2 regions of the Bradyrhizobium sp. 44 genome follow, and region 2 is predicted to be linked to the other one. Evidence: riboswitches for the same ligand, from Rfam matches in the RefSeq annotation. Region 2 holds a riboswitch; the other holds the start of a gene.

Region 1 (8,476 bases), 320 kb from region 2:
ACGTTTCTCAACCGGCAACGGTCCTTATCAGCCGGCGCTGGCGCCGGCCTGACCCAGATGTGGGAAGCGAGGCCTCGGACCGGAAGAGGCGAGTTCACAATTTCGTGCGCGGATCCGCCCGCTTGGCGCCGATGGGCCGAATCCCCTAAGTAGCGGCATGACCCCTAGCGCAATGACAGCCAGCCAGACCGCCGAGATCACCGGCCTCTACCGTTATCCGATCAAGGGCCTGACGCCGGAGCCCCTGCCCCGCGTCTCCCTGCGAGCCGGCCAGACCCTGCCCGCCGACCGCCGCTACGCCATTGAGAACGGCCCCAGCGGCTTCGATCCGGAACAGCCGCAGTGGAAGCCGAAGATCCAGTTCCTGATGCTGGCGCGCAATGAGCGGCTGGCTTCGCTCGACAGCCGGTTCGAGGACGCGACCAACCGCCTGACCATCCGCAAGGACGGCCAGATCGTCGCCAGCGGCGATCTCGAGACCGCCGCCGGGCGCGCCGCCATCGAGGACTACTTCAGCCAGAACTTTCAGCCAGAGCTGAAAGGTCCGCCCAAGATCCTGTCCGGCCGCAACCACAGCTTTTCCGACGTCGCCCGCAAGGTCGTGTCCATCATCAATCTCGACAGCGTCCGCGCGCTCGAGACCATGCTCGGCGGCGCCGCCGTCCACCCGCTGCGCTTCCGCGCCAATCTCTACGTGAAGGGCTGGCCGGCCTGGTCCGAGCTCGACCTCGTCGGCCAGACGCTCGCGATCGGACAGGCCCGGCTGCAAGCGGTCAAGCGCATCAAGCGCTGCCCGGCCATCAATGTCGACCCCGAGACCGCCAGGCGCGATCTCGAAATCCCGACCACGCTCTCGAGCAATCTCGGCCACATGGACTGCGGCATCTATGCCGAGGTGATCGCCGACGGCGACATCGGCGTGGGCGACGCGGTTGCGTTGGAAGAGCCGAAGCTGGTGTGACGTGGCGCCGGCGCCGCCCGTCATTGCGAGCGAAGCGACACAATCCAGGAATGCGCCCGCGGAGACGGTCTGGATTGCTTTGTCGCTCCGCTCCTCGCAATGACGGCCGTCAGTTCGGCATCACATACGCATAGATCCGGCCGCGCGAGACCGGTGCTTCGCGAACGCGGTTGCCGTTGTTGCCGGAGATCATGATCGGATTGCCCTGCGCGTCGACGCCGGTAATGATGCCGACATGACCGCCCCGGCCGCCGCGCGACATCACTGCGATGGCGCCGACCTGCGGACCGGTGACGCGCGTCCCGTAATGGGCGAACGAATTCGCCATATCGGAGCCGGTGCCACGGTGACCGGTCTTCTCAAGCACCATGTTCATGAACCGCGCGCACCACAGGCTGCCGCGGCCGGTCGGATTGCCGCCGACATAGCGGCGCGCCTCGGACACGAGGCCCGATCCGCCGCCGAAGCCGCCGCTGCCCGTGGCCACGCCGCCGTCATTCGCGTTAGTGGCCATCCCACCGCCACGCCTCGTGGCGATTCGACGGCTGGCGCGCGTGATCTTCCCACTGCTATCGCTGGTCACCATTCCTGCGTTGCCCCGCATGGCCATTCCACCGCTGCCGCTCATAGCCATTCCACCGCTGCCGCTCATGGCCATTCCACCGCTGCCGCTCATGGCGATGCCGCCGGTATTGGCGTTCGGGTCATAGCTGGCGAAGGTGTTGCCGAAGCCGCTCGCCTGCAATTGCGCCGCGCCGTGATCGAAACGCGAGCTGCGTGCATGCCGGTAATGATGATGTCTGCTGGCGTGATGCGCGTAAGCGTGGCGCTCTGCGCTATGACGATGAGGTCGTGCTGACGCCGGAGAAGTGAAGGCGGCGACCGCCGCGAAGAAAACAGCCAGCGCGACGACACAGCGCGACAGGCGAGACGCAAACAACTCGAACATTCTTCATCCTTCGTTGACACCCCCACTTCCCAATCGGCCCGTGCGGTGGCCGACATCCGCGGGCTGTATCAGTATCCTGATGTGGCGAGAACAAGACGCGGCCGCGGAGATTTTCGACGATGATTAATAAGTGTTAGGGTCGTATGCGCTCACCGCAGGACGGCATTCCAATGCCGCAGCCACCTCAGGGAGAAAACCGGATGCCTCACGCCCTCACGAAGGACAATTGTCGCCTCTATTTCGAAGAAGCAGGCACCGGCACGCCGATTATTTTTCTGCACGAATTCGCGGCCGACTACACCAATTGGGAGCCGCAGATGCGCTACTTTTCGCGCGGCCATCGCTGCATCACCTATTCGGCGCGCGGCTACACGCCATCGGACGTGCCTGATGGCGAGGTCTACGGCTACACGCATTTCTATACCGATGCGCTCGCGGTGCTCGATCATCTGAAGATCGATCGCGCGCACTTCGTCGGTCTCTCGATGGGCGCCTATTCGTCGCTCCAGATCGGGCTCAACGCGCCCCAACGTGCGCTGTCGATGACGCTCGCCGGCGTCGGCTCAGGCTCGGAGATCGAGAACCTCGACGCCTGGCGCAAGCAGTGCCGCGCCAACGCGGAGCAATTCGAGATGCTCGGCTCAGCCGAAGTCGCAAAAGTCACGCGCGAGGCGCCGAGCCGGATTCCCTTCCTGGTGAAGGACCCGCGCGGCCACGCCGATTTCTATGCCGCCCTGGCGCGGCACGACGCCAAGGGATCGGCGCGGACGATGCGCGGCTTCCAGGCCGGCCGTCCCTCGATCTTTACGATGACGGACGCGATCAGAGCGGCCACGACGCCGGCACTCATCATCTGCGGCGACGAGGACGATCCGTGCGTGGGCGCAAGCCTGTTCCTGAAGAAGCATCTGCCTGCGGCAGGGCTCGCCATGTTTCCGAAGTCCGGCCACGTCCTCAATCTCGAAGAGCCAGCGCTGTTCAACGAAACTGTGGAACGGTTCGTCACGCTGGTGGAAGCGGGAAGATGGCCGGTGCGCGACCCGAGGTCACTGGCGGCGCATTAGCGCGAAGGCGTCACCAGGTACTGCGTCGCGTAGATGGGGTAACGGGCCGGCCTACTTCCTGCCGCCCCGCGTCAGCAGAAACACGCCCTGCTCGCCGAACAGATTCCACACCCACCAGGGCATCCGCAGCCGCAGCGGACGGCCGTAGAGGTCGAGCGCCTCGGCACGTTCCATCTTGACGTCGATCGCATCGCAGAGCTCGACGAAATCCTTGATGGTGCAGAAATGGATGTTGGCGGTGTCATACCAGCTTGCCGGCAGGTTCTCCGTGCGCGGCATGTGGCCGCCGATCAGGAGCTGGAGCCGCATCTTCCAGAAGCCGAAATTCGGGAACGACACGATGGCGCGGCGGCCGATGCGCAAGAGATTCTCGAGCACGACCTTGGGCTGCCGCGTCGCCTGCAAGGTTTGCGACAGGATCACGTAGTCAAAGGCGTCATCCGGATAATTCACGAGGTCGGTGTCGGCATCGCCCTGCACCACCGCGAGACCCTTGGCGACGCAGCGGTTGACGCCCTCGCGCGACAGCTCGATGCCGCGGCCGTCGATGCCGCGAGTTTCCAGCAGCTGGAGCAGGTCGCCCTCGCCACACCCGACATCGAGCACTTTCGAGCCCGGCTTGACCATCTCGGCCACCAGCACATGGTCGGCGCGAAAATCACCGGGCTGCCCGGCCGCAAGGCCGCCCAGCGGCAGCGCTTCCTGTACAGACATGACTAGCCGTCCTTTAAGCTTTCTTGGCGGTGAGCCCGCGCGCCTTGCCTGCCGACTGCAGGAACGCACGGCCGATGTCGAAGAACTCGGGCACGTCGAGGAGGAACGCGTCGTGACCGCGATCGGTCTCGATCTCGGCGAACGACACCCGCGCGCTCGACGCATTCAACGCGTGCACCAGTGCGCGCGATTCCGATGTCGGGAACAGCCAGTCGCTGGTGAAGGAGACCACGCAGAACCGGGTCTGGATTCCCGCGAACGCCTTCGCCAGCACGCCGCCATGGTCGCCCGCGATGTCGAAATAATCCATCGCGCGGGTCAGATAGAGATAGGAGTTGGCATCGAAGCGTTCGACAAAGGACGAGCCCTGGTAGCGCAGGTAGGACTCGACCTGGAAGTCGGCGTCGAACGAGAAGGTCGGCAGCTCGCGGTCCTGCATCCGCCGTCCGAATTTGCGATGCAGCGCGGCGTCGGAGAGATAGGTGATGTGCGCCGCCATCCGGGCGACAGCGAGCCCACGATGCGGATGGATACCTTGATCGGCATAGCCGCCATGGTGCCAGTCGGGATCGGCCATCACCGCCTGGCGGCCAAGCTCGTGGAACGCGATGTTCTGCGCCGAATGTCGTGTCGAGCAGGCGATCGCCAGCGCGGAGAACACCCGGCTCGGATACGCCGCCGTCCATTGCAGCACTTGCATGCCGCCCATCGAGCCGCCGACGACTGCGAACAGCGTGTCGATGCCGAGCCGGTCGATCAGCATCGCCTGCGCGCGCACCATGTCGGGGATGGTGATGACGGGGAAATCGAGGCCCCAAACCTTGCCGGTCGCCGGATTGATCGAAGCCGGACCGGTCGAGCCCATGCAGCCGCCGATCACGTTGGAGCAGATGATAAAATACTCGCTGGGATCGAGCGGTCGGCCCGAGCCGACCAAAGTCTCCCACCAGCCGGGCTTGCCGGTGACAGGGTGCACATTGGCGACGTGCTGGTCGCCGGTCAGCGCATGGCAGATCAGGATCGCGTTGGAGCGATCGGCATTCAGCTCGCCATAGGTCTGGTAGGCGATCTGGAACGGGCTGAGATCGACACCGCAATCGAGCCGCAGCGGCTGTTCCAAGCCAAACTGCGCGACGTGCGAACTCGGATGATCCACCTCGTGCGACCGCTCGTCGGCGGTGATCGCGGGACTCGGAATTGACTGGACGCCAACCATCTGACCATCGACCTCGTTTGCGGTCGTCGTGGTGACCGCATTGACATCAGGCCATGAAAAACCCGGCCTGAACGATAGGTTCGGCCGGGATCGAAAGCGTCCCCGGCCTGTTTAGCGAGTTTTTTAACGTGGCTGCAAGCCGGCCGGCTCAAATGACCACGGAACGGGTAAAAACTACCGTCTTGGATGGTTTTCGTCAAGTCACGGCCCGGATCAGCCAAATTCGCCTGTCGCGCCACGGGCGGAAAGGGCCCGATTTCCCTTTGCATTTCTCTTTGCTTTCGCAGCCCCGACTGCCTAATCAGGATATCCATCACAGCGGTGACGGCTCGACTGATCCGCATTGGAACGCCTCTCAACAGCACCTGTCAGACATGTCCCATCGTCCGCCCGCGCCACCATCACTCCAGGAATTGCGCAAGGAGATCGACGCGATCGACGAAGGCATGCATCGCCTGCTGATGCAACGCGGCGACATCATCGACCGCCTGATCCAGGTGAAGCAGACCCAGGAGGTCGGCTCGGCGTTCCGCCCGGCACGCGAGGCCTCCATGATGCGCGACCTCGTGCAGCGTCATCGCGGCATCCTGCCGCTCGACACCGTCGAGAGCATCTGGCGCGTCATCATCGCGACCTTCACCTATGTCCAGGCCCCGTTCTCGGTGCACGCCGACATCTCGGCGAGCGAGCCGGCCATGCGCGATTCCGCGCGATTCCATTTCGGCTTCACGGTGCCTTACGTCGCGCATTTCAGCGCGCAGGCGGCGGTCGAGGCCGTCGCGAAGTCCAAGGGCGATCTGGCGCTGGTCTCGGCGACTTCGAGCCGCACGCCGTGGTGGCTGTCGCTGGAAGAAGCCGGCGCGCCAAAGATCATCGCGCGGCTGCCCTTTGTCGAGCGCGCCGACCATCCGGCGGCGTTGCCCGTGTTCGCGGTCTCGCGCGTCGCCGACAGCGCCCTGGTGACGGAGGTCGAGACCTTCAGCGTCCGCGTCTCTGGGTGGAATGCGGAGGTCGCGCGCGCCCTGTCGCCGCTCGCCGAGATCGTGGCGGTGCCCGACACCGCCTTCGACGGTGCCGCGCTGCTGGTCTCGGTCACCGCGACAAGCAACATCGACAAGATCAAGGCTGCCCTGATCGAAGCGGGGGCCTCGGTGCGCTCCACGGCCCTCGTCGGCAGCCACGCAACGCGCTATACGGTGCCCCCGACCGGGTCGAAATCGTAAGTCGCGAACCGCTTAAGCCAGTCCGGAGTTGAAGATGTCCCGCCCCGTGCCGAATCCCGGCATTCTCGATATTGCGCCCTACACGCCCGGCAAGACTCCAGTGGCAGAGCCCGGCCGCAAGGTGTTCAAGCTTTCGGCCAACGAGACGCCGTTCGGGCCCTCGCCGAAGGCGATCGAGGCGTTCAAGAACGTGGCGGATCATCTGGAAGACTATCCGGAAGGGACCTCGCGCGTGCTGCGCGAAGCGATCGGGCGCACCTTCGGGCTCGATCCCAACCGCATCATCTGCGGCGCCGGCTCGGACGAGATCCTCAACCTGCTCGCCCACACCTATCTCAGCCACGGTGACGAGGCGATCTCGACTACGCATGGCTTCCTGGTCTACCCGATCGCGACCATGGCGGTCGGCGCGAAGAATGTCATCGCGGCCGAGAAGAACCTCACCTGCGATGTCGACGCCATCCTCAAGGCGGTGACGCCGAAGACAAAGCTGGTCTGGCTCGCCAACCCCAACAACCCGACCGGCACCTATGTGCCGTTCGACGAGGTCAAGCGCCTGCGCGCTGGCCTGCCCTCGCACGTGCTGCTGGTGCTGGACGCAGCCTATTGCGACTACGTCTCGCGCAACGATTACGAGATGGGGATCGAGCTGGTCGCGACCACCGAAAACACGGTGGTGACACACACCTTCTCCAAGATCCATGGTCTTGCGGCACTGCGCATCGGCTGGATGTTCGGCCCCGAGCACATCATCGATGCGGTCAACCGCATCCGCGGTCCCTTCAACGTATCGACGCCGGCCATGTACGCCGCCGTTGCCGCGATCGAGGACACCGCGCACCAGGCCATGTCGAAGCAGTTCACCGAGACCTGGCGCAACTGGCTGATCGAGGAGATCGGCAAGCTCGGGCTGAAGGTGACGCCGAGCGTCGCCAATTTCGTGCTGATCCACTTCCCCACCGAGGGCAAGACCTCGGACGCAGCCGACGCCTTCCTCACCAGGCGCGGGCTGGTGCTGCGCGGCTTGAAGAACTACGGCCTGCCGCATTCGCTGCGCATGACCATCGGCACCGAGGAGGCCAACCGCCTCGTCGTCGAGGGCCTGCGCGACTTCATGGCCGGACGATGAGCGCGACCCCGCACTTCCAGCGCGTCGCGCTGATCGGCTTCGGCCTGATCGGCGGCTCGATCGCGCGCGCCGCGAAGCTCCAGGGCCTGGCTTCCGAGATCGTCACCACCGCGCGCTCGGAGAAGACGCGCGCACGCGTGATGGAGCTCGGCATCGTCGATCAGGTCGTGGCGACCAATGCAGAAGCCGTGAAGGACGCCGATCTCGTTATCCTCTGCATTCCCGTCGGCGCCTGCGGCCCGGTGGCGCAGGAGATCGCCCCGCATCTCAAGCCCGGCGCGATCATCTCCGACGTCGGCTCGGTCAAGGGCGCCATCGTCAGGGATATGGCGCCGCATCTGCCGAAAGGTATCCATTTCGTGCCGGCGCATCCCGTCGCAGGCACCGAGCATTCGGGCCCCGATTCCGGCTTCGCCGAGCTCTTCATCAACCGCTGGTGCATCCTCACCCCGCCGGAGGGCGTTAATGCGGCTGCCACCGATCGCCTGCGTGCGTTCTGGGCGGCGATGGGCGCCAAGGTCGAAATCATGACGCCGGATCATCATGATCTCGTGCTCGCGATCACCAGCCATCTGCCGCATCTGATCGCCTACACCATCGTCGGCACCGCCGACGAGCTGGCGCAGGTGACGGAGTCTGAGGTCATCAAGTTCTCCGCCGGCGGCTTTCGCGACTTCACGCGCATCGCGGCATCCGATCCGACGATGTGGCGCGACGTCTTCCTCGCCAACAAGGAAGCCGTGCTGGAGATGCTCGGCACCTTCACCGAGGATCTGGCAAAGCTCACCCGCGCGATCCGCCGCGGCGACGGCGAGGCACTGTTCGACCACTTCACCCGCACCCGCGCCATCCGCCGCGGCATCGTCGAAATCGGCCAGGACTCGGCTGCGCCCGACTTCGGCCGGCCGCACGCGCAGCTCGGCAACAAGCCGTAGCACTGAAGTAGCCCGGATGGAGCGCAAGCGTAATCCGGGACCTCCATCGCTTGAGACCATCCAGGCTACGAGCCTGCGTGGCTCCGTGACTAGAACGGATAGTAGCGGATCTGCGTCATGACGACGTTGTCGTCCGTCTTCGGCGCGCCGCCGACGCCCGCGAACGCGAACCGTTGCGTGTGGGAATACTGCAGGCCGGCTTTCAGCGTACCGAAACTCCCCTGGTAGATGGTGTCGTAGATCCCGGTCGTGATCTGCCGGACCTCCCTGGTGTTGCCGTTGCAG
Region 2 (8,476 bases):
ATCATGCGGCAGTGGAATGATCAGGGGCAGTTCGACCTGTTCAGCCCGTCGCGCGGGCCCGAGCTGGCGAAACAGGTCCATGATTGCCTTGGCCGGGCGTTGGCACAGTTCGTGATCGACGCTGCCCATCTGGAGCCGGCCCAGCAGCAAAATTGAGGTCTAGCGTTAATGAGTTCTCTCCGCCCTTTTTGCCTGACGGCATGGCTGGCTGTGCCCGCAGCAGCGCTGCTGCTGTTGCTGAGTCCGGCCTCGCAGTCGCACGCGCAGACGCAGGCCGCGCAGGCAACGCCGGCCCCGCAGCAGTCGGCTGATCCGGCTCCCGCTTCGCCGCCCCAGACCGCCGTCGCAGCGACATCCCCCGAGCAGCGCGGCATCACCGCGCGCGCCATCGACAAGGTGAAGCAGGTCGCGAAATCCGCCGGCGACGTCTTCAGCCGCGTGCCCTGCCTGTCGCCGAAGGGCGGCGCGAAGGCAATGGGCTCGCTGCCGCATGTCGCGGGCAAGCTCGTCGCCGGCCAGCCCGTCGTCATCGTCGCATTCGGCTCGTCGTCGACCGCGGGATTCGGCGCGAGCTCGCCGGAGTTCAACTATCCCAATCGCCTTGCCGCGCAGCTGCACCGGCACTATCCGACTGCCGACATCACCGTCGTCAATGCCGGCGTCGGCGGCGAGGACGCACCCGAGATGATGAAGCGCCTCCAGAAAGAGGTGATCGACGTGCATCCGGATCTGGTGATCTGGCAGGTCGGCACCAATGCCGTGCTACGCAATCTCGATCCCGGCGATACCGCCAAACTGGTCGAGGACGGCATCAGCCGCATCCAGGCTGCCGGCGGCACCGACGTCGTGCTGGTCGATCCGCAATATTCGCCCGCCGTCAACCAGCGCGCGGACAGCGCCGGCAAGATGGTGAAGTTGCTCGGCAAGGTCGCCGAGCTTCGTCATGTCGGCATCTTCCCGCGCTTCGAGGTGATGCGCGACTGGCACGAGAAGCAGTCGATTCCGGTCGAGAGCTTCGTGATCGCCGACGGCCTGCACATGAACGATTGGGGCTACGCCTGCTTCGCCCAGCTCCTCGGCGACGACATCATCCGCTCTGTCGGCCAGATCAAGCTCGGCGTCAACGTGCCCGCGGACGTGCGGACCTATCGGCCGATGTAAGCATCGGTGCTTAGGGTGGGCGAAGGCGCGCTCTTCGCGCGCCGTGCCCACCATCCATCGGCGCTGCCATCGTGAATGCTGGGCACGCTTCGCTTTGACCACCCCACGATGTCGATGCGTGGCTACGCCTTCTCCAGCGCCGCGGTCAGATCCTCGATCAGATCGTCCGCATGCTCAAGCCCCGCCGAGAAGCGGATGAAGCCCTCGCTGATGCCGAGCGCGGCGCGGTCCTCCGGCTTGAGGCGCTGATGCGTCGTCGTTGCCGGATGCGTGACGAGGCTCTTGGCGTCGCCGAGGTTGTTCGAGATCTTGGCGAGCTTGAGCTCGTTGAGCACGCGGAATGCCGCCTGCTTGCCGCCCTTGACCTCGAGGCCGACCAGCGTCGAGCCGCCGCGCATCTGCTTCTTCACCAATGCGGCCTGCGGATGATCGGCGCGGCCGGGAAACACCAGCCGTGAAATCTTCGGATGGCTCGCCAGCACGTCTGCGATGCGCGCCGCCGTCTCGGTCTGCGCGCGCACGCGCACGGCGAGCGTCTCCAGGCCCTTGAGCAGGACCCAGGCGTTGAACGGCGAGATCGACGGGCCGGTCTGGCGCATGAAATTGTGGATGTGCTCGGCGATGAACGCTTCCGAGGACAGGATGATGCCGCCGAGACAGCGGCCCTGGCCATCGATGTGCTTGGTCGCGGAATAGACCACCACGTCGGCGCCGAGCGCGAGCGGGCTCTGCCAGATCGGAGTGGCGAACACGTTGTCGACGACGAGCCGCGCGCCGCCGCTGTGCGCGATCTCTGCGATGCCGGGAATGTCGAGTACATCCAGCGTCGGGTTGGTCGGGCTCTCCAGGAAGAACGTCTTGGTGTTCGGCTTCATGGCGCGCTGCCACTGGTCGAGATCGAGGCCGTCGACCAGCGTGGTCTCGATGCCGTAGCGCGGCAGCAAATCCTGCACGACGTAGAGACACGAGCCGAACAGCGCGCGCGAGGCCACGACGTGATCGCCGGCCTTGAGCGGCGCCAGGATCGCGGTCGTCACCGCGGCCATGCCGGTCGCCGCCGAACGTGCCGCTTCGGCGCCTTCGAGCTCGATCATGCGCCGCTCGAACATCGAGATCGTCGGATTGGAGTAGCGTGAATAGATGAAGCCGGGGTCCTCGCCCTTGAACCGCGCCTCGCACTCCTCGGCGCTGTTGTAGACGTAGCCCTGGGTCAGGAACAGCGACTCCGACGTCTCGCCATATTGCGAGCGCAGGGTGCCGGAATGGACCAGGCGGGTTTCGGGACGGTAGGACGCGGTGGACGCCGGGGACTTCGACATAGGACCTCCTGAAGTGACCATCGAAAATGGTCACAAAAAAACCGGCCTGGAATATCTCCACGGGCCGGGATCACAGAGGTCCCCGGCCTGTTTAGCGACTTATTTAACGTGGCTGCAAGCCGGCCGGCTCAAATCACCACGGGATAAGTCATGCTCATATTCCGCAATGCCCTTTCCGTCAAGACGTCCATCGGATAGCCGTAAAACGCTCATATTTCCCGCATGTCGGGATGTGTTTGATCCCTGATGAGGACCCCGGGTTGACGTTCACGGTCGCCGCCGACGCCAATGGTATCCTGCCCGACCGCATGATCGCGGCGATGGCGGAGGGCGGTCTCATCCTGCCCGCTTACGACTTCGTCGAAAGCCAGATCCAGCCGGCGAGCCTCGATTTGCGCCTCGGCGACATCGCCTATCGCGTTCGCGCCAGCTTCCTGCCCGGTCCCGGCGCCACTGTCGCCGAGCGCATCGACGAGTTGAAGCTGCACGAGTTCAGCCTCGCCGACGGCGCCGTGCTGGAGACCAACTGCGTCTACATCGTGCCGCTGCTCGAAAGCCTCGCGCTGCCGCCGGAGATCGTCGCGGCCGCCAACCCGAAAAGCTCGACCGGCCGGCTCGACGTCTTCACCCGCGTGATCGCCGACGGCACCCGCCGCTTCGACATGATTGGTGCCGGCTATCACGGTCCGCTCTATGCCGAGATCAGTCCGAAGACGTTCCCGGTGCTGGTCAGCGAGGGCTCGCGCCTGAGCCAGGTGCGCTTCCGCACCGGCGATGCCATCCTCAACATCGACGACCTTGAGGCGCTGCATGCGACCGAGCGTCTCGTCGATATCGACGATGCCGATCTCACCGGCGGCGTCGCCGTCTCGGTTGATCTTTCCGGCGAAAAGAGCGGTGGCTTCGTCGGCTACCGCGCCAAGCGCCACACCGGCGTTATCGACGTCGATCGCCGCGCTGGCTATTCCGTCGAGGAGTTCTGGGAGCCGATCTCGGCCCGCCCCGACGGCAGCCTGATCCTCGATCCCGGCGAGTTCTATATCCTCGCGTCGAAAGAGGCCGTGCAGGTGCCGCCCGATTACGCCGCGGAGATGGTGCCGTTCGATCCGTTGGTCGGTGAGTTCCGCGTGCATTATGCCGGATTCTTCGATCCCGGCTTCGGTTATGCCGGCGCCGGCGGGTTGGGGTCGCGCGCCGTGCTCGAAGTGCGCTCGCGCGAGGTGCCGTTCATCCTCGAGCACGGCCAGATCGTCGGCCGCCTCGTCTACGAGAAGATGCTGGCCCGTCCCGACGCGATGTACGGCCAGCGCATCGGCTCCAACTACCAGGCGCAGGGCCTGAAGCTGAGCAAGCATTTCCGGGTGTAGCGATCACCCGTCGCCCGGATGGAGCGCAAGCGTCATCCGGGAAAGTCTCACTTGTGGCACGATCCCGGCTTACGCTGTGCTCCATCCGGGCCACCAGGTGCTGACATGACCAATCCATCCCAACTCGACGCATACATCCTCGACGACGTCGCCGATGCGCTGATCTATTCGGATCGCTCCGGCACCATCATGCGCTGGAATCGCGCATCGTCCGCACTGTTCGGCCTCTCCGCGGACGAAGCGCTGGGCCAGAATCTCGACCTGATCATTCCCGAACATCTGCGCGCCGCGCACTGGAAGGGTTTCGAGGCCGCACTAGCCAGCGGCGCGATGAAGCTTGCGGGCAAACCGACACTGACCCGCGCGCTGCACAAGGACGGACGCAAGCTCTACATCGAGATGACCTTTGCGCTTGTGCGGGACGCCGCTGGAGTGGTGCAGGGATCGGTGGCGATGGCACGCGACGTCACCGACCGCGTCGAGCGCGAGCGTGCCGCCAGAGTTGCGCAAAATTAAGCCTGCGCAAAATTCGTGATGCGGAATTGGCGAGCCCGCGTGCAGGGCGCCCTGCATGCGGCTCAGCTTGTCCGTCGCCGGCTGCGGTGACACACTCGATCAAAACAACGATCGGGAGCGAACATGGCCGCTGCATCTGACCCCGCGCAGGAAGCTCAATGGAAACGCTGGCGCGCGGTTGCCGATCTCTATCACGCCTATTTCACCGGCTTGATCCTCACCGTGGTCACACGTCGCGGCACGGCAGATGCCGCGGAGTTCGTCTTTCGCGTGTTCCGCCGCCAGCAGCAGGAGCGCTTCCTGCCGGGGCTGGAGAAGCTCGGGCTGAGCCATCTGCCGCCAGCAGTCGCCGCCGCGCAATATCACTACCTCTCGAACTGGATCGGCGGCGTGCACGTCGAATACATGTATGAGAGCGACCGCAAAGCCTGGGTCCGCTATCCGCCACCGCGCTGGATCTGGAAAGGCACTGCCATCTGCGGCGTGCCGGGCGAAGTCTCGCGCGCGATGCTGCGCGGCTGGCACGCCAACAACGGCGTGGCGCTCGGCGATACCAGATTGGGGTTCGTCTGCACCAAGCAGAGCGTCGACGGCCAGGATGGGCTCGAAGGCTACTATTATCAATATGACCACCCGCTCGAGCTCGACCAGCGCCTCGTGTTCGCGCGGCATCTCGAAGCGCCACTGTTCGATGCAGCCGCGGCTCCGGCCTTGCCGGTCGCAAGCTGGCCAAGACCGCGACTGGAAAAAGCCTACCGCAACTACGCGATGGAATATGTGCGCACCGCCGCGCCCGTGATGGTGCAGCTGTTCGGCCCCGAGGATGCCGGCTATCTCCTGCACCTCACGGGCAAGCTGATCGGGATGCAATATTTTGACGAGATCGCTGCGGCGCTGTCGATGGGCCGCGGCGGTGCGGGCGAGTTCGCGACGTTCCTCAACGCGCTGTTTGTCGCGCAGGACGATGTGGCTGAGACAACGCAATCCGAAGGCACGTTCGAAATCCGTCAGCAGAGCTGGAAGTTGATGGACGGCGTCGCCGATTGCCACCCCGCTTGCGCCAAGGTGCTGGCGGGGCTGTTCGAAGGGCTCGCGGCCGGATGCGGGCGGCACATCGGCGTGCACATGCGCCCGGCCGCGGGGGGCCGGCCGCCGCTGATCTGGACGGTCGGCTGATGTCACCGACCGAAATGCGCTGCCGCAGGGCACGCCTGCATCAGGCGCAGAAGGAATCGGCAATTGCCGTGCTAACAAGCTGAACCCCGCGCCTTTTGCGCGAACAAATTCATTGGCACACCCAGTCATTGCCGCGCCGCAACTGGCGCTCGCGCCCGGGAGAGGACATGTCCGACATCGCCGAGATTCCGGTCGATGAACAAGAGCGACCGCTACCTCCGCCGCCACCCCCGGTGAAGAATGCACTGACCGACGGGCCGATCCTGCGCACGCTGCTCGGGCTGGCCTGGCCCAACGTCGTCGCGCTCTCCGCCGGCACTTGCACGGTGATTGCGGAGACCTCCTATATCGGACGCCTTGGCGTGGAAGCGCTGGCCGCGATGGCGCTGGTGTTTCCGACAGTGATCCTGACCATGACCATGTCGGGCGGTGCGATGGGCGGCGCGGTGGCCTCAGCCATCGCGCGGGCACTCGGCGCCGGCGATCGTGAGCGTGCCGGGACGCTCGCCGCGCACGCGCTGCTGATCGGCATCAGCTTCGGGCTCGTCTTCATGCTGGGCATGCTGATCTTCGGGCCGCGCGTTCTGGAAATGCTCGGCGGCCGCGGCGCCGTGCTGACACATGCGATCGCCTACACCCAGGTGTTTTTCGGCGGCGCCGTGCTGCCCTGGCTGCTCAACACCATGGCCGGGGTCCTGCGCGGCACCGGCAACATGAAGCTGCCGTCGCTGTTGATTCTCAATTCTGCGGCCTGGCAGATCGTGCTCGGCGGCACGCTCGGTCTCGGCCTCGGTCCGGTGCCGCAATTCGGCATGCGCGGCGTCGCCGCCGGCGCGCTGATTGCCTATTGCATGAACATCGGCGTGATGGGCTGGTACCTGTTCTCCGGCCGCGCCCGCGTGACGCCGAAGCTGCGCGGGCTGCGCATCCAATGGGCGATGTTTTTCGACATCCTCAAAGTCGGCGCCATCGCCTGCTTCTCGCCGCTGCAATCCGTGCTGACGATCTCGATCTTCACCCACATGCTTGCGAAATTCGGCACCGCGATCCTCGCAGGCTACGGCATCGGTGCGCGGCTGGAATTCCTGCTGACCTCGATCGCGTTCTCGTTCGGCATCGCCTCGGTGCCGATGATCGGCATGGCGGTCGGCGCCGGCCGCATCGCCCGCGCCCGGCGCATCGCCTGGATCGCGGCCGCGAGCGCCTTCGTCGCCGTCGGTGCACCGGCGTGCCTGGTTGCGATCTTCCCCGATCTCTGGGTCAACATCTTCACCGACAGCGCGATCGTGCGCGCCACCAGCCATCAATATTTGTCCACGGTAGCGCCGTTCTACGCCTTCATTGGCCTTGCCTCGACGATGTATTTCTCGTCGCAGGGCGCAGCCAAGGTGATCGGACCGGTGCTGGCGCAGACCGCGCGGCTGATCTACATCTCGGCGGTCGGCTGGTGGCTGTCGACGCATGATGCCACCGCGCAAAGCTTCTTCTGGCTGGCGGCGAGCTCGATGGTCGTGCTCGGCCTGCTCTCGTGCTCCAGCGTGGTGCTGACGCGCTGGGGACCGCGCCAAACCAAACCTGCGATCAGGCCGGCTCTGTCGGCCGCTACGGACTAGCGATGCCTGTGGCGGCGATGGCCGCCACTGCCGCCGACATTGGCGAGCCGCATCAGTTGCGGAATCATCGCCATCATGTCGCCGCCGCCGGCGCCGCCGAGCATGCCCATGATATCGCCGCCGCCCATGCCGCCCATGCCCGTCGGCATGGTGCCGCCTCCGGCCATCGGCGCGTAGCCGCCGTAATTGGGCGCACCGAAACCGCCGCCGAGATTGCCGCCGCCGAGGCCGCCAATTCCGCCGCCGCCCATCATGCCACCAAGACCACCACCGCCATTCTCCATCATGCGGCTCATCATCGGGCCCATGGTCTGCATCATCATGCCGAAGCGGCGCTTGCCCATCTTGGCCTTCATCATCTCCAGCATCGGCGCCATCTGGGTCATCATGTCCTCGCCGCCGGCACCTCCGCCGCCGAGGAACTGGGCCTTTGCCGGCGCGCTCGAAATCGAAAACATCAGCAGCACGGCGGCCGCCTGGCAGATCACCTTGTCCGCACCTCTCATGGCCTGCTCCTCGCGTGCGGGGCGCCGCCGGGAGAGCGGAGCCAACCGGACGCACGCCGCCATGGTTATTGCGGACGAGGGCTGGGCTCTGTGAGAAAGATCACGCAGCTGCGGCTGGAAACGCTCGGTGTATGGCGGCGACGGCGTCCTTGGTCTGTCCCTGCACATAGGGCGCGAGCTCGTTCGGCAGCATGTCGATGATCCAGACCATGCGGCATCTTCCCTCGCTCTCGGCGATCACCTGCACCGAGGCGCTGTAATGCTTCAGACGCTCGTTGTTGATCGCGTAGACCAGCCGCCGCCCGGCATCGTCGCAATCGACCAGCACCTCGCGCGCCACCGATCCGTTGGCGAAGGTGACGATGCGCGCGTCGCCGTCGAGCGTGCAGGCCGTGACAAAGCCCGGCGCCAGCCGCTGATGCAGCGCGCCGAAATCGCGAACCGCATCCCAGACGTCGTGAGCCGGGGCGGGGAGGGGAATGTCGTTGTGGATGGAGGCCATGAAGGTGTCCTTGGTTGCGTTAGATTTTGGTCGAGGACTCCGTCATTGCGAGCGCAGCGAAGCAATCCAGAGATGTTTCCGCGGTTGAAGTCTGGATTGCTCCGTCGCAAGTGCTCATCGCAATGACGGAGCGAGCTCACGTGCAGACCGCCTCGACATTGTTACCATCGGGATCGATCAAGAACGCCGCGTAGTAAGTCGGGCTGTAATCCTTGCGCGGGCCGGCACCGCCATTGTCGCGACCGCCGCTCTTCAGGCCCTCGCTATGGAATGCCTTGACCGAATCATGATCCCCAGCGCGAAAAGCGATATGCGC

What was found. A riboswitch is a leader RNA that binds a small molecule or an ion and turns the genes downstream of it on or off. The one in region 2 is predicted to bind S-adenosylmethionine.
Region 1: another riboswitch for S-adenosylmethionine. It lies ahead of IVB41_RS05610 (homoserine O-acetyltransferase); the one in region 2 lies ahead of IVB41_RS03935 (O-succinylhomoserine sulfhydrylase).

What each region holds. Positions count from the first base shown of each region.
Region 1 is NZ_JADPIY010000008.1:742,742-751,217, reverse strand. Features, by position in the region: gene IVB41_RS05630 (MOSC domain-containing protein) at 173-961, shown strand; gene IVB41_RS05625 (TIGR02594 family protein) at 1,071-1,910, opposite strand; gene IVB41_RS05620 (alpha/beta fold hydrolase) at 2,111-2,974, shown strand; gene metW (methionine biosynthesis protein MetW) at 3,026-3,688, opposite strand; gene IVB41_RS05610 (homoserine O-acetyltransferase) at 3,702-4,904, opposite strand; SAM riboswitch at 4,995-5,074, opposite strand; gene IVB41_RS05605 (chorismate mutase) at 5,279-6,127, shown strand; gene hisC (histidinol-phosphate transaminase) at 6,162-7,256, shown strand; gene IVB41_RS05595 (prephenate/arogenate dehydrogenase family protein) at 7,253-8,191, shown strand; gene IVB41_RS05590 (hypothetical protein) at 8,281-8,476, opposite strand, start outside.
Region 2 is NZ_JADPIY010000008.1:419,109-427,584, forward strand. Features, by position in the region: gene IVB41_RS03925 (SGNH/GDSL hydrolase family protein) at 1-156, shown strand, start outside; gene IVB41_RS03930 (SGNH/GDSL hydrolase family protein) at 169-1,161, shown strand; gene IVB41_RS03935 (O-succinylhomoserine sulfhydrylase) at 1,284-2,480, opposite strand; SAM riboswitch at 2,551-2,630, opposite strand; gene IVB41_RS03940 (2'-deoxycytidine 5'-triphosphate deaminase) at 2,711-3,847, shown strand; gene IVB41_RS03945 (PAS domain S-box protein) at 3,953-4,363, shown strand; gene IVB41_RS03950 (hypothetical protein) at 4,487-5,539, shown strand; gene IVB41_RS03955 (MATE family efflux transporter) at 5,707-7,152, shown strand; gene IVB41_RS03960 (hypothetical protein) at 7,149-7,658, opposite strand; gene IVB41_RS03965 (SRPBCC family protein) at 7,759-8,160, opposite strand; gene IVB41_RS03970 (VOC family protein) at 8,297-8,476, opposite strand, start outside.